DNA from 4 places in the Arthrobacter sp. NPDC080073 genome. Region 1 is predicted to be linked to each of the others. Evidence: riboswitches for the same ligand, from Rfam matches in the RefSeq annotation. Region 1 holds a riboswitch; each other region holds the start of a gene.
What was found. Region 1 has a riboswitch for S-adenosylmethionine ahead of AB0O52_RS17005 (hypothetical protein). Riboswitches for the same ligand answer to the same signal wherever they lie in the genome.
Positions count from the first base shown of each region.

Region 2: linked by a shared signal. The riboswitch ahead of AB0O52_RS01120 (homoserine O-acetyltransferase) and the one ahead of AB0O52_RS17005 (hypothetical protein) in region 1 are both predicted to bind S-adenosylmethionine.
Region 3: linked by a shared signal. The riboswitch ahead of AB0O52_RS15305 (DUF1737 domain-containing protein) and the one ahead of AB0O52_RS17005 (hypothetical protein) in region 1 are both predicted to bind S-adenosylmethionine.
Region 4: linked by a shared signal. The riboswitch ahead of AB0O52_RS03555 (aminotransferase class V-fold PLP-dependent enzyme) and the one ahead of AB0O52_RS17005 (hypothetical protein) in region 1 are both predicted to bind S-adenosylmethionine.

Region 1 covers NZ_JBFBKR010000016.1:55,300-58,907, forward strand. Annotated here, with positions in the region: gene AB0O52_RS17000 (sodium:solute symporter) at 1-1,351, shown strand, start outside; SAM riboswitch class IV at 1,435-1,554, shown strand; gene AB0O52_RS17005 (hypothetical protein) at 1,569-1,889, shown strand; gene AB0O52_RS17010 (hypothetical protein) at 1,926-2,114, opposite strand; gene AB0O52_RS17015 (VIT1/CCC1 transporter family protein) at 2,382-3,542, shown strand.
Region 2 covers NZ_JBFBKR010000001.1:222,745-226,352, forward strand. Annotated here, with positions in the region: gene AB0O52_RS01110 (SGNH/GDSL hydrolase family protein) at 1-571, shown strand, start outside; gene AB0O52_RS01115 (hypothetical protein) at 639-1,133, shown strand; gene AB0O52_RS01120 (homoserine O-acetyltransferase) at 1,135-2,256, opposite strand; SAM riboswitch class IV at 2,270-2,385, opposite strand; gene AB0O52_RS01125 (bifunctional o-acetylhomoserine/o-acetylserine sulfhydrylase) at 2,546-3,608, opposite strand, start outside.
Region 3 covers NZ_JBFBKR010000013.1:59,566-63,173, forward strand. Annotated here, with positions in the region: gene AB0O52_RS15295 (O-succinylhomoserine sulfhydrylase) at 1-779, opposite strand, end outside; gene AB0O52_RS15300 (rhodanese-like domain-containing protein) at 780-1,190, opposite strand; gene AB0O52_RS15305 (DUF1737 domain-containing protein) at 1,187-1,444, opposite strand; SAM riboswitch class IV at 1,455-1,567, opposite strand; gene AB0O52_RS15310 (hypothetical protein) at 1,671-2,030, opposite strand; gene AB0O52_RS15315 (Lrp/AsnC family transcriptional regulator) at 2,086-2,517, shown strand; gene AB0O52_RS15320 (ornithine cyclodeaminase) at 2,675-3,608, shown strand, end outside.
Region 4 covers NZ_JBFBKR010000002.1:297,846-301,453, reverse strand. Annotated here, with positions in the region: gene AB0O52_RS03565 (ribosome small subunit-dependent GTPase A) at 1-983, shown strand, start outside; gene hisN (histidinol-phosphatase) at 1,062-1,874, shown strand; SAM riboswitch class IV at 2,047-2,159, shown strand; gene AB0O52_RS03555 (aminotransferase class V-fold PLP-dependent enzyme) at 2,195-3,608, shown strand, end outside.

The DNA.
Region 1 (3,608 bases):
GGTTGGCGGCGTCGGCCTCGGCTACAAGTTCGGCATCTCCGGCATGTGGCTCGTGGTCGCGATCGGTTCGGGCGTCCTCCTCCTGAGCCTGCTTTTCGCCGGCACCATCCAAAGGCTGAAGATCTACACCGTCTCCCAGATGCTGAGCCTGCGTTACGGCCAGCGCGCCACGCAGACCTCCGGCATCGTCATGCTCGCCTACACCCTCATGCTGTGTGCCACGTCCACGGGCGCCTACGCCACCATCTTCGTTGTCCTTTTCGGCTGGGAGCGCTGGCTCGCCATCGCCGTCGGCGGCGCCATCGTCCTGGTCTACTCCACCATCGGCGGCATGTGGTCCATCACCCTCGCCGACCAGGTGCAGTTCATCATCAAGACGGTAGGCATCTTCTTCCTCATGCTCCCGTTCGTCCTCAACGCCGCCGGCGGCCTCGACGGCATCCGTGCCCGTGTTGACGCCAGCTTCTTCCAGCTGGACGGCATCGGAGCGCAGACCATCATCACGTACTTCGTGGTCTACACCTTGGGCCTGCTGATCGGCCAGGACATCTGGCAGCGCGTCTTCACCGCCAAGACCCCCAAGGTGGCCCGTTGGGGCGGCGCCACTGCCGGCATCTACTGCGTCCTGTACGGCGTGGCCGGCGCTTTGATCGGCCTCGCCGCCCGTGTGGCCCTGCCCAACATCGACGTCAAGGCCCTCGGCAAGGACGTTGTCTACGCCGAGGTTGCCACCCACATCCTGCCGATCGGGATCGGCGGCCTCGTCATGGCCGCAGCAGTCGCGGCCATGATGTCCACCGCTTCCGGGGCCCTCATCGCCGCAGCCACCGTTGCCCGCGCCGACGTGGTGCCGTTCGTGGCGAGCTGGTTCGGCAAAACGATCAACACCAACGACACTGAGAACCCCGAGCACGACGTCAAGGCCAACCGCTACTGGGTCCTTGGCCTGGGCATCGTGGCCGTGCTGATCTCGATGGCGGCGCAAGACGTCGTGGTGGCCCTGACCATCGCCTACGACATCCTGGTGGGCGGCCTCCTGGTTGCCATCCTGGGCGGCCTGGTCTGGAAGCGTGGCACGGGCATCGCCGCAGCGTGGTCCATGGCAGTGGGCTCGGTCCTGACTTTGGCCCTGCTGATCGCCTACGCCACCGGCATCATTCCCAGCGAAGACGGCGTCTACGCCAACGATCCCATCTACTGGGGCCTCGGCGCTTCGCTGGTCATCTACATCGTGGTTTCCCTCTTGACGCCGCCCACGGAGCCCGGGGTCCGGGCAGCCTGGGACCGTCGCGTTGCCGGAGCGGTCACCGAGGAACTCCCCTTGGAAGTCCACCCGGTGGCCAGCCACTAGGCTTCACCAAGTAAAGTACGACGGCGGCGCCGCACCTTCTCCTCGAGGGTGCGGCGCCTCACCTGCATGTACAGTAGGAACAGCTTCAAGAGATGTGGCGCCAAGCTCCGACTTGCCACACGCCAACCCCATGTTCACGGGTGGTTCGGATGAAGAAGCGGCCCGGCTCGGACCAGAGACAACCGAACGGGCAAGAGCAACTCCCCAGGAGAAGGCCATGCCTTTCGAAAACGGCGCCAACGCCACAACCGGCCGCACCACCGGGGCCGGCACCCTATCGCTGCCCCGCGCCCGCCCGGTGGACGAGTTCGTCCGGGTGATTCCCGGCGTCGACCTGTCCCAAGGCTCCATCACGTTCGTGGTGGACGGAAACCTCGAACGCTATTGGCATCATGAGCCTCGGCTCATCACCGAAGCGCTCTCAAAAGCCGTCCAGCCCGCCCGCTGGTTCCCCGCGACACGCAAACTCACCCTGACGGTGGCCGCAACCGGGCACCGGGCAGGCGTGCAGAGGCACTTCATCCTGAGCGCGTTCTAGCTGCGAGGGCTTAGCACCTCGGTTCAGCGAGGCGGGCTATTCGATCTCTTCGGCCTCACGGTGTTCGTCGGCATCGAGCGGAACCACCCGTTCGTCATCGTCAAGAACCTCGGTCTGGTCTTCCCAGTCCTCGTCCACCGCCAGATCCTCGCTGTAGTCATAGGCGGGATCAGCCTCGACCGTGGAACGTTCGGGATGGCGGGTGTGGGTCTCGGTGCTGTCCATGGTGCAACCTCCGTTCGACGTGCCGCTGAGCCCATCGCACAGGCATAGGAGGCAGCCGGTCATCACGCTACCCCGCCAATTCGCGGACCCTGTCCATCCATCCCAGCACTGCCCCCTGTTGCGGTCAAGGCTTCCCTGGAGCCTCCCGTTTTTGAGGCGCGCCTAAAACGTCCAGTGAGGATTACCGGCCGAAAAACCGCGGAAATTGGCGATAAGGTGGAGCTGCAATGAGGCGATGAAGCCCGCCCCAGCAACCCAGGAGTCCCGGTGCAACCGCACGCAAAACCCTCGCATTCAGACAATCCTTCGGACTCAAGGAGTCCATCGCCGGACGCAGCAGCCACCAAGACTCCCCCGTCGTCGGACATCAAGCGCTGGCGTCAGTATTTGGCGGACGAGCGGGCCGAGGCCGCCGTGTACCGCCAACTGGCGCAGCGCCGCGACGGCGAGGAACGCGAAATCCTTTTGGCCCTGGCCGAGGCCGAGGGTCGCCATGAGGCACATTGGCTCAGACTCCTCGGCGAACATGCCGGTATGCCGAAGGCGGCCTCTGTCCGAAGCCGAATGCTCGGCTTCCTGGCCCGGAACTTCGGATCAGTGTTCGTCCTCGCCCTCGCCCAACGGGCTGAAGGCCGCTCGCCTTACGCGAAGGATCCGGCAGCGACCCGCGCCATGGCGGCCGACGAACAGATCCACGAAGAAGTGGTCCGCGGCCTGGCGACGCGCGGCCGCAACAGGTTGTCCGGGACCTTCCGCGCAGCTGTATTCGGCGCCAACGATGGCCTAGTCAGCAACCTTTCCCTCGTGATGGGCATGGCCGCCACCGGCGTTCCCGCCACCGTGGTCCTGTTCAGCGGCATCGCCGGCCTGCTCGCGGGCGCGCTCTCCATGGGTGCCGGCGAGTATGTCTCGGTCCGCTCCCAGCTCGAGCTCCTCAAGGCCACGCGCCCCACCCAGGCAACGCTGACCGCGGCACCGGCCCTGGACATCGAGCACAATGAGCTCGTCCTCGTGTATCTGGCCCGGGGTATGTCCCGCGAAGCCGCCGAACACCGGGCCGCGGAGCGCATAGGCCTCTACGCCTGCGATTGCGATCCCAGCCTTTCGCTCCACCCCGAAGTGGAAGAAACCGTCAACGAGCACGAGGCCGTGGGCTCCGCCTGGGGCGCCGCGATCTCGAGCTTCTGCTTCTTCGCTTCGGGCGCCATCGTGCCCATCCTGCCGTTCATCTTCGGCATGACGGGCTTCGCGGCGCTTGCCGTGGCCGGTACGCTGGTGGGCATCGCGCTTCTGTCGACGGGCGCCGTCGTCGGCTTGCTGTCCGGAACCTCGCCGCTGACCCGCGGCCTCCGGCAACTCGCGATCGGTCTCGGTGCGGCTGCGGCCACGTATGGACTCGGACTCGTCTTCGGCGCTGTCATCGGTTAGTAGCGCCGGCGCAACGGGGCGCCGGTGAGGGACTTGGGGGAAGACTTGCATTCAAACTACGGGTAC
Region 2 (3,608 bases), on a different contig from region 1:
GCCGGACCTCGTGAGCATTTCCGCAGGCGGCAACGACCTCATCCGTCCAGGCGGCGATCCCGACGCCTTGGCCGAGAAACTCGATGCCGCCGTGCAGATCCTGAGTTCCGAAGGCGCCACGGTGGTTCTCTTCAATGGTCCGGACACCGTGTCATCCGTACTCGGCCGGATCCGCGGCAAGGTGGCCATCTACAACGAAAACCTCCGCACCGTCGCCGCGCGCCACGATGCCGTGATCGCTGACATGTGGTCCCTGCGGCAACTTTCGGACTCCCAGATGTGGGACGAAGACCGCCTGCACTTCTCGCCGCTCGGCCACCACACCATCGCAGCGATGGTCCTCGATTCACTCAATGTGCCGCACAACCTCGAACCGCTGTTCCCCAAGCCGCTCCCCCAGCGCAGTTGGCGCGAAGCCCGCTCGGGCGATCTCGTTTGGGCGCGGGAGTATTTTGTCCCGTGGGTCATCCGCCGGATCCGGCACCGGTCCTCCGGCGACGGAATCCTTCCGAAACGCCCGACGCCGGGACCCGTCTTCGGTCCTGCCGACACCATCCAGCCGCGGAGCTGACCGGGAACCACGAGGTGGGTCACAGGGAGCGGGACTAAGCTGGTGAAAGACCTAGGAGGCCCCCACCGTGAACAATTTGATCTTCTGGATCATCGTCTGCTCTTGGCTGATTCCCATGGGGATCCGCATGTACAACCGATCGCGCCAGCGCAGGCTCCGGAACGGGGACTACGGGAACAACAGCTACGGGAGGTACCCCGAAGCCCCTCCGGGCCAGTTCCCCGGACAGCAATATCCCGACGGCCCCCTCCCCGGGCAGCAATACCCTCCACAGCACCACCCCGTCGGATACCCGGAGCGACCCCCGGTAATCATCCCGGCTGAGCCGCAACCTCCGGTGGCGAGGCCCGTTCCGCAGGGCGCTCCGCCGTCGACTGCTCCCCAACCGGACGCGGCGCCCCAACCGGACGCGGCGCCCCAACCGGAAGCGGCGCACCAGCCGAACGGTGCTCCCCTCGGCTACCGGGCGCGGAAACTGGCGGAACTGGACCAGGAGTACAGTGACGGGAAAATCGCCATGGAGGACTACATGAAGCTCCGCCAGGAGATCATGAACGGCTGATTCAGCCGAAGAAAGCTTCGCGCAGCTGGGGACCGAGCTGGCCGATCTCGGTGAGGAAACCGTCGTGCCCGATCGGCGCCTCGATCACGTGAACGGGAACTTCTCCGGGCAAGGCCTTGGCCAACTCGTGGGATTGTTCCGGGAAATAGAGGCGGTCCGAGTCCACCGAGGCAACGAAGAACTTCGCCGTTGCCACGGACAGCGCCTCCTCCAATGAGCCCCGGCCGCGGGTGATGTCGTGGCTCATGAGGGCCTCGGTGATGGCGATGTAGCTGTTGGCGTCGAAGCGCTGGACGAGCTTGCTTCCCTGGTGGTCGAGGTAGCTCTCCACCTGGTAGCGGCCCCGGTCCCCCAACGCGGCAGCCTGAAGGGGCGCCTCGCCGCCTTGGGCGTTCCGGCCGAAGCGGAAGTCCAGTTCATCCGCCGAACGATAGGTGATGTGGGCAATCCGACGGGCAAGGGCCAACCCCGCCTCGGGCGCGGCCTGGCCATAGTAGTCGCCGCCGTTGAAGTCGGCGTCCTGCCGGATGGCAAGCGTCTGGGCCTGCGCGAACGCGATCTGCTCGGCAGTGCTGTACGCCCCGATCGAAATCACGGCGCATCGCTGGACGCGGTCCGGATAGCTGACGGCCCATTCCAGTGCCCGGGCACCGCCCAAGGACCCGCCGACGACGGTATGCCAGCTGCGGATCCCCAGGGCGTCGGCCAACCGGGCTTCGGCTACGGTGCTGTCCCGCAGGGTCACGAGCGGGAAGCGGGAGCCCCACGGCCTGCCGTCAGGAGCGTTCGACGACGGGCCGGTGCTGCCGTAGCAGCCTCCCACGATGTTGATGGAGACTACGAAGTAGCGGTCCGTGTCGATGGTGGCACCGGGGCCAACGAGTTGTTCCCACCAGCCTTCTTCCCCGCTCTCGCCGCGGGCCACATGGGTGCTGCCGGTCAGTGCGTGCTCCACCAGGACGGCGTTGGACGCGTCTGCGTTGAGCCGCCCCCATGTCTCATAGGCAAGGACTACGTCCGGCAGGAAACCTCCGGCTTCGAGCTCGAGTCCGCCCACGGAAACATACTTGAGGGTTCCGTCCTGGGTACCGGAAAGGGGTATGGCTGTTGCAGCAATTGTCATTCGTTGACACCTCACATCGCGCTTGCCCGCCGCCAATACAGCGAAGGGCCAGGTCTTCACCCGGGGCACCCCGCCGCGAAAGGAGGGTTGCCGGCCAGCAAGCCGGGGCTGTCGCTGGCACTCATGACCTACGGGAAGAGTCTAGGAAAACCGGACCCCTCCTGACGAAGATTATGACATCTTTGTGACACTTGGCCGCGTTTTGTTCACGAAGAAAGGGATGCGGAAGCCAGCCGGCGAAGATTCATGCTGCGTCGCCCGCCGGCCTCCTGCGCCATCCGGAGCGGTACTAGGCGCCCTTGGCCGCCCGGAATCCAGCCTCGAGGTCCGCGAGGATATCGTCGATGTGCTCTATTCCGACGGACAGCCGCACCAAGCCCGGGGTCACCCCAGCAAGGGCCTGCTGATCGGTCGTCAGCTGGCTGTGCGTCGTGGACGCCGGGTGGATGACCAAGGAACGGACGTCGCCGATGTTTGCTACGTGCGAATGCAGTTCCAGGGCGTCCACGAAGCGCTTTCCGGCGTCGATCCCGCCGCGGATGGTGAAGGAGACCACCGCGCCGGTGCCGCGGGGACCGTACTTGCGCCCGCGTTCGAACCACGGGCTCGAAGGCAGCCCCGCGTACGCGACCGATTCGACGTCGTCGCGCCCTTCGAGCCATTGCGCCACTTTGGTGGCGTTGTCCACGTGGCGTTCCACCCGCAGGCTGAGGGTTTCGATTCCTTGGGAGATCAGGAAAGCGTTGAACGGGGAAACTGCCGAGCCGAGGTCGCGCAGGAGCTGGACCCGGGCCTTGAGGATGTAGGAGAGGTTCGCGCCGAGGGCACCGTCCTTGCCGAGGTCGCGGGCGTAGACCAGGCCGTTGTAGCTGGGGTCCGGGGTATTGAAGTTGGGGAACCGCCCAGGGTCCTTGCCGAAATCGAAGTTGCCGGAGTCCACGATGACGCCGGCTATGGCAGATCCGTGCCCGCCCAGGTATTTGGTGGCCGAATGCACCACGATGTCCGCGCCCCACTCGATGGGCCGGATGAGGTAGGGCGTGGCGAGGGTGTTGTCCACGACGAGCGGGACCCCTGCCTCGTGCGCAACGCGGGAGACGCCCTCGATGTCCAAAACATCCTGGCGGGGGTTGGAGACGACTTCGGCGAAGAAGAGCTTGGTATTTGGCTGCACGGCGTCGCGCCAGTGGTCGAGGTTGTCCGGATCCTCGACGAAGGTGACCGAGATGCCGAATTTCTTCAGCGTGTGGGCCAGCAGGTTGTAGGTGCCGCCGTAGAGGCTCGGGCTGGCGACAACGTGGTCGCCCGCCTCGGCGACGTTGAGGATGGCGAACGTTTCCGCAGCCTGGCCG
Region 3 (3,608 bases), on a different contig from region 1:
TCCAGGCCCTTGGTCAGGACCCAGGCGTTGAACGCGGAAAGCGAGGGCCCGGTGTGCCGCATGAGCTGCTTGACGGGACCGTCGATGAACTCCTTGGTGCCCAGGATCGCTCCGCCCAGGACCCGGCCTTGGCCGTCGATGTGCTTGGTGCCTGAGTAGACGATCACGTCTGCGCCGAGATCGCCGCAGCGCTGCAGCAGGGGAGTGGCAAAGACGTTGTCGACGACGACGGTGGCACCGGCCGCGTGCGCGAGCTCGCTCACCGCGGCGATGTCCACGATTTCCTGCATGGGGTTCGACGGCGACTCGAAGAACACTGCCGTTGTGGGCTCGGACAACGCGGCACGCCATTGGTCCAGGTCCGGCCCGTCGACGAAGACGGTCTCGACGCCCCAGCGCGGCAGGATCTCGTTGAGGATCACGAAACAGGAACCGAAGAGCGAGCGGGCGGCAACCACGCGGTCGCCGGCAGCCAGCAACGCACCGAGGGCGGTGAAGACAGCGGACATGCCCGACGCCGTCGCGAAGCACGCCTCGGTGCCTTCGAGCAGGCGGAGCCGCTCCTGGAAGGTGGCCACGGAGGGGTTGCCGTAACGGGAGTAGACAAAGCGTTCGTCCTCGCCTGTGAACGCGCGCTCCGCGGCTGCGGCGGATTCGTAGACGAACCCTGAGTTCAGGAAGACGGCCTCGGACGTTTCCTGGAAGTTGGTGCGGTCAAGACCGCCGCGGACGGCCTGGGTGTCAGGGCTCCAGCCGGCGGCGTCAGGATTGAAAGTCACTTAGATGTTCCCCAGGTTCGTCGGAAGTCCACGGTTTTTCCAGCCGTTCACGGTTCGCTCACCGTAGCGGTCCGGCTCGCCCTCAAAGCCCTCAAGGACGTTGTACGAGGTGTAGCCAGCCTGCGTTGCGGCGATGGCGGCAGCGATGGAACGCTGGCCGGAGCGGCAGAGGAAGACCAGCTCGGTGCCATCTGCTTCCGGAGCCTGCTGCGTCAGCTGTTCGATGAAACGCGTGTTGGGGATCCCGCCGGCAAGGTTCCACTGGATGAACAGGGGATCGTTTTCGGTGGCTTTGGTGTCCGGGATGCCAATGTGTGCCCACTCGGCTTCGGTACGGACGTCCACCAGGATGGCGCCCTGCTCCAGTTTGGCCCAGGCGTCGTGCGGGCTGAGGTCGCCTGCGTAGCTCATGCGTGGCCCTCGCCGTCGAACTCTTCGTCAAGCTGATCCACGGCATTGGCAACAGCTGCGTCCGCGCTGGCGATCGCCGCGGGGAGGACGATGGCCTGCGCCACAATCACGTCACTGCCGTTGAACGTCGCGGCCGGGCTCCCGTGCAGCACGTATCCCTCCGCGAGGGCGGTAGAGATCCGCTCGCAGAATTCCTTGGTGTCAGGGCCCGTGATGAGACGGTAGGAGAGTTTTTCTTCGGTGGGTTCAGGCATTGGTGCTCCTCAGTCACGCTTGCAGTTCGAAAGTGTCGATACGCCGAGTAGTCACCTGAGGCACCCCGCCGGAGAGAGGGTTGCCGACCAGCAAGTCAGGGCTTTGCGCTGGTGCTCATTACTCAAGAAGAAAATAACATCCGCGACGGCGGCCTGCATCACCGGCCGTCGTCATGTTCCGTAACCGGGCGGCAGTCAGGCTTGCCAAGGCTGGGAACCGGTAGCTCTAGGCCTCGGTATCATCGGGCAGCGGTTCCAGGCTCGCCTGTATCCGGGGAGGAATGGCGTCAAACCGCGACGCTGCTCCTGTGGGGGAGTGATGAAAAGTCGACCCTTGATGCTTCCGGATTTCCAGCAACTCGTGTACGGATATCCCGGTGGCCGTGGCGAGCGCATGCAGCGAGAGACTGTTGTGATGAGCCAAGGCAAAAACCACTCCTGACAGGGCTTCGAAACCTTCTGTCTCGTAGATTTCCTTCACCAGGTTGGACATACCGTTCGCATCATCGATTGATCCCGCTGACGCACCAGTCGCCATGGCCGTCAGCGACCACGCAGCAGAGTCGGGGCTGATGTAGATGCTCATGTCGATACCCTACGGACTCAGGCCCGCTTGGGGAATGGGCGATACGTTTATCTTTATGGCAGCACTTACCGACCTTGACCGTCAGCTCCTCTCCGCCCTCCGGGAGGACGGCAGGGCGTCCGTGGCGAGCCTCGCGCGCAAGCTGGGCGTCGCCAGGGCAACCGTGAATAGCCGGCTCGAGCGTCTTGTCTCCACCGGAACCATCGTTGGTTTCACGGCGAGGGTGCGCGATGAGGTCGATCCACTTGCTATTAGAGCTATCGCGCTCATTGCCGTGGAGGGACGATCGGCCGACAAGGTCATTCGCCAGCTTCGGGGATTCCCGGAGATCTGGGCGTTGCACACCACCAACGGCGGATGGGACCTCGTGGCCGAGCTACGCACGGAAAGCCTCAGCGATTTTGACCAGGTACTCGGGAGGATCCGCGGCATCGAGGGGATCGTCAATAGCGAGACGAGCCTGTTGCTCAGCTCCGTTCTGCGGTAGTGCCCGCATAGGACGCGCGCCGAATGATCATTATGTACAAACCCTTTCGTCGTTTTGTACAGATTTTCAATGAAAAGTACATACTTTGGCAATTGTGGATGCATATCGCCGCTCCGTAGCCTCGTAGCAACAGTGCTTATGAGGGAAAGGAGCGCACATGACGCGCTTTGTCGATGTCCGCAATATGGTTCGCTGGACGGCCGGGCGGGGTCCGGAGACCATCATCTCGGGGATGATCCAGTACTTGGAAGACGACTTCCGGCGGTGGGAGTCTTTTGACAAGACTCCGCGGGTGGCAAGTCACACCCCATTCGGGGTCATCGAGCTGATGCCCACCAGCGACCAGGAAACATACGGCTTCAAGTATGTAAATGGACACCCTTCGAATCCAGCGCGTGGCTTCCAGACCGTGACGGCTTTCGGCGTCCTGTCCGACGTCCACAACGGCTATCCGACGTTCCTCGCAGAAATGACAGTGCTGACAGCGCTGCGAACGGCGGCCACGTCCGGTATGGTCGCGAAGAAACTCGCGCGCCCCGATGCCTGCGTCATGGCGATGATCGGAACCGGAACCCAATCGGAGTTTCAGGCCCTGGCCTTCCGGGCGTCCCTGGGTATCAACAGTGTCAGGATCTGGGACACGGATCCGGCGGCGATGGAGAAATTCGTCCGGAACATGGCTCCGCTGGGCCTCGACGTCACCATCGCAGGCTCGGCGGCTGACGCGGTGGAGGGCGCCGACGTCATCACCACGTGCACAGCGGACAAAGCCAACGCCACTATCCTGACGGCAGACCAGGTTTCGCCCGGTGTCCACATCAACGCGATCGGTGGCGATTGCCCAGGGAAGACCGAACTCGACTCTGCCATCCTGCGCCTCGGCGATGTCTTTGTGGAATTTGATCCACAGACGCGGATTGAAGGCGAGATCCAGCAGATGTCCGCCGATTTCCCGGTCACGGAATTCTGGCAGGTCCTTGGCGGGCGCGCTCCGGGCCGGACCTCCAGGGACCAGATCACCATATTTGATTCCGTTGGCTTTGCGATCGAGGACTTTTCCGCCTTGCGTTACCTCCGCGATGCCGTTGAGG
Region 4 (3,608 bases), on a different contig from region 1:
GCGGCCGCTACACCGCGATAGTGGGCGAAAGCTCGGACAACGAGCGCATCGTCATCGCGGCCCGCGCCCGCGAACTCCGGCGCTCCCCCGTGGTTCCCGGAGACTTCGTGGCCCTCGTCGGCGATGTGTCGGGAGCCCCGGACACCCTCGCCCGCCTCGTGCGCGTCCAGGAGCGCAAGACCCTCCTGCGGCGAAGTGCCGATGACACGGACCCGATCGAACGGGCCGTCGTCGCCAACGCCGACCAGCTCGTGGTGGTGGTCGCGGCCGCCAATCCGGAGCCGCGCACCGGATTCATCGACCGCGCGTTGGTGGCAGCGTACGACGCCGGAATCGAGCCGTTGCTGCTCGTCACCAAAGCCGACGTCAAGGATCCGACCGAATTGCTCGCCAACTATGTGAGCCTCGGTTTCCCCATCATCATCAGCCGCACGGCCGACGCAGGGGCCTCCGGCATCGACGCCCGTTCGGACGACGGCCTGTCCGCCCGCCTCGATGGCGACGCCGTCGGCCAATTGCGGGACTATCTCGACGGGAAGGTAACCGTACTCCTGGGCCATTCCGGCGTCGGGAAGTCCACCATGGTGAATGCCCTGACCGGCGCCGAACGCGCCACGGGCGGGGTCAACGCCGTGACAGGGCGCGGACGCCACACCTCGTCCTCTGCCCTCGCCCTGAAACTCAGTGACGCCCCCGCCGGCAGTTGGATCATCGATACGCCCGGCATCCGCTCCTTCGGCCTCGCCCACGTGGACCCCGACCGCATCCTGCACGCCTTCCCGGATCTGGAACCCGGAACGGAAATGTGCGAGCGAGGCTGCAAGCACGATGCCTCCGCGGTTCGATGCGGACTGGATTCCTGGGTCGCCGACGGCCACGCCGGCGAGGCAGGCCCGGCCCGCTTGGCGTCGTTGCGCCGGCTTCTCGGCGCGGACCCGCGCATGGAAGCCCAAGAGGCGAAGGAACTGGGCACTGTCAACTAAGAGCACGCTCGACTAACAGCGCGCGCTTTGGCGTCCTACCTCCCCGGCTCACCCGTGAATAGACGGTAGTTTGGAACCATGACCCAACCCGATTCGAGCTACAACGACGACCTGCGGCTGGCACATGTCCTGGCCGACTCCGTCGATTCCCTGACAATGGAGCGGTTCAAGGCACTGGACCTCAAGGTCGAGACCAAACCCGACCTGAGCCCCGTCACCGATGCCGACAAAGCCGCCGAGGAAGCAATCCGCGGGCAGCTCTCCCGTTCCCGCCCCCGCGACGCCGTCCTTGGGGAAGAATTCGGCAGCACGGGCCACGGCTCGAGGCGTTGGATCATCGATCCGATCGACGGGACCAAGAACTTCGTTCGTGGCGTACCCGTCTGGGCCACGCTCATCGCCCTCGTGGACGAGGGCGAGGTAGTAGTCGGGCTCGTGAGCGCTCCGGCGCTCGGCAAGCGCTGGTGGGCAGCAAAGGGCTCGGGCGCGTACATGGGCCGATCGCTGGCCGCAGCCACCCGGCTGAAGGTTTCCAACGTGTCGCGGCTTGAAGATGCGTCGCTTTCCTACTCCGAGCTGTCCGAGTGGAAGCAGCATGGTTCGCTGGACAACTTCCTGGGCCTCGAGAACGATGTCTGGCGCAGCCGCGCGTACGGGGATTTCTGGTCCTACTGCCTGGTGGCCGAGGGCGCCGTGGACATCGCCGCAGAGCCGGAACTCCAGGTCTACGACATGGCCGCCTTGGTGCCGATCGTGACCGAGGCCGGGGGACGCTTCACGTCCTTGGACGGCGCAGATGGTCCCTTCGGCGGAAACGCCGTCGCAACGAACTCGATCCTGCACTCCGAGGTCCTCAAGAGGCTCAACCCCGAACTCGACGACCTCCTCTAATCCGTTCCCTTCACTGAATAGACGACCGAATAAACGACGGCGGACGCCCCTCTTTGGGGGCGTCCGCTGCTTTTTCTTCGGCGAAAGGCACATTTTCCGGCCGTGTAACAATCCGCTTAACAATCGCCGGTCACATTGGAACCAGCGTTGCCGGTGTCCTACGCTCTTTACAGGTCACGAGTGCCAGCGCGAAACCCCGGTTTGCTGGCCGGCAACCCTCCATCGCGGCGGGGTGCCCCGGGTGACGACCCGGCCGGTCCGGAACGGATGCGGCAAGCGCGGACCCCCTGCACGCAGGGGTCCCTCTTGAGTGAGGTCCCATGAGCACAGCCACATTTACTTCCCCGGCTCTTTCGCTGAACAACGAATCTGCACCGCAGCGCCCTGAATCCCAGCCCCGGGCAGCCCGCCCGCTGGCCGCGGTCACCGGCGCCGAGTTGCAGGCACCCTTGATCCAGGGCGGCCACATCCGCTACGCCAACCTCGACTACGGCGCGTCTGCGCCTGCCCTGACCGTGGTTTCCGCGTACCTCAACGAGATCTTGCCGTACTACGCGAGCGTCCACCGCGGCGCAGGCTATGCCTCCCAGATCAGCACCTCGGTCTACGAAAACGCCCGCAACATCGTCCGTGAGTTCGTTGGCGGGCGGCCGGACGATTCGGTCATTTTCACCCGCAACACCACCGATTCCCTCAATCTGCTGGCCGGGTGCTTGCCGGTTGAGGACGGTCGGCACACTGGCGAAGTCCTCTACCTGGACATCGAGCACCATGCCAATCTCCTGCCGTGGCAGGGCGTCCCCCACCGCAGCATCGTGGCCGCGGGAACGTTGTCCGAGACGGTGGCCAACGTCCGCACGGCACTCTCCCACGGTGGCGTCAGCCTCCTGGCAGTCACCGGCGCGTCGAACGTGACCGGCGAGATCCTGCCCATCAAGGAACTCGCTGCCCTGGCGCACGAATTCGGGGCGCGGATCGTGGTGGACGCGGCGCAACTCGCCCCGCATCGTCGGATCGACATCGCCGCCGCGGATGTTGACTACTTGGTCTTCTCGGGGCACAAGCTTTATGCACCCTTCGGCGCCGGCGTCCTGGTGGGCCGACCCGACTGGCTCGACGCCGGAACGCCGCACCTGGCAGGAGGAGGTGCCGTCCGCGAGGCACGCCTCGATTCCGTCAGCTGGGCCACGGGACCGGCGAGGCACGAAGGAGGCTCACCGAACGTCCTCGGCGCGGCAACCCTCGCCCGCGCCACGCAGGTCATTGCAAGCCTCGACCACGATGAATGGCACGCCCACGAGGCCGCCATCCGATCGCATCTGGTCGAGGGCCTCAAGGAAATCGACGGCGTGACCGTGCACCAGATCTTCAGCGACACCGATCCCCTGGACACCATCGGCGTCGTGAACTTCTCGCTCCAGGGCTACGACGCCGGACTCGTCGCTGCCTACCTTGCGGCCGAGCACGGCATTGGCCTGCGCGACGGACGCTTTTGCGCCCACCCGCTGCTCAAGCGCCTCGGCCTTCCCTCCGGATCCCTGCGCGCCAGTTTCGGCGTGGGGTCGCGCCTGGAAGACGCCACCCGGCTCATCGCGGGCATCCAGGCGCTCAAGAGCAATGGCCTCGGCTGGGACTACGTTGTGGATGCCGGCCGGTGGGTGCCGGCGAACGATCACCGAAGCTACCCGGAATGGGCTCCCAACACTCCCGGGACCGCCGGCGCCGCTCCCTGCA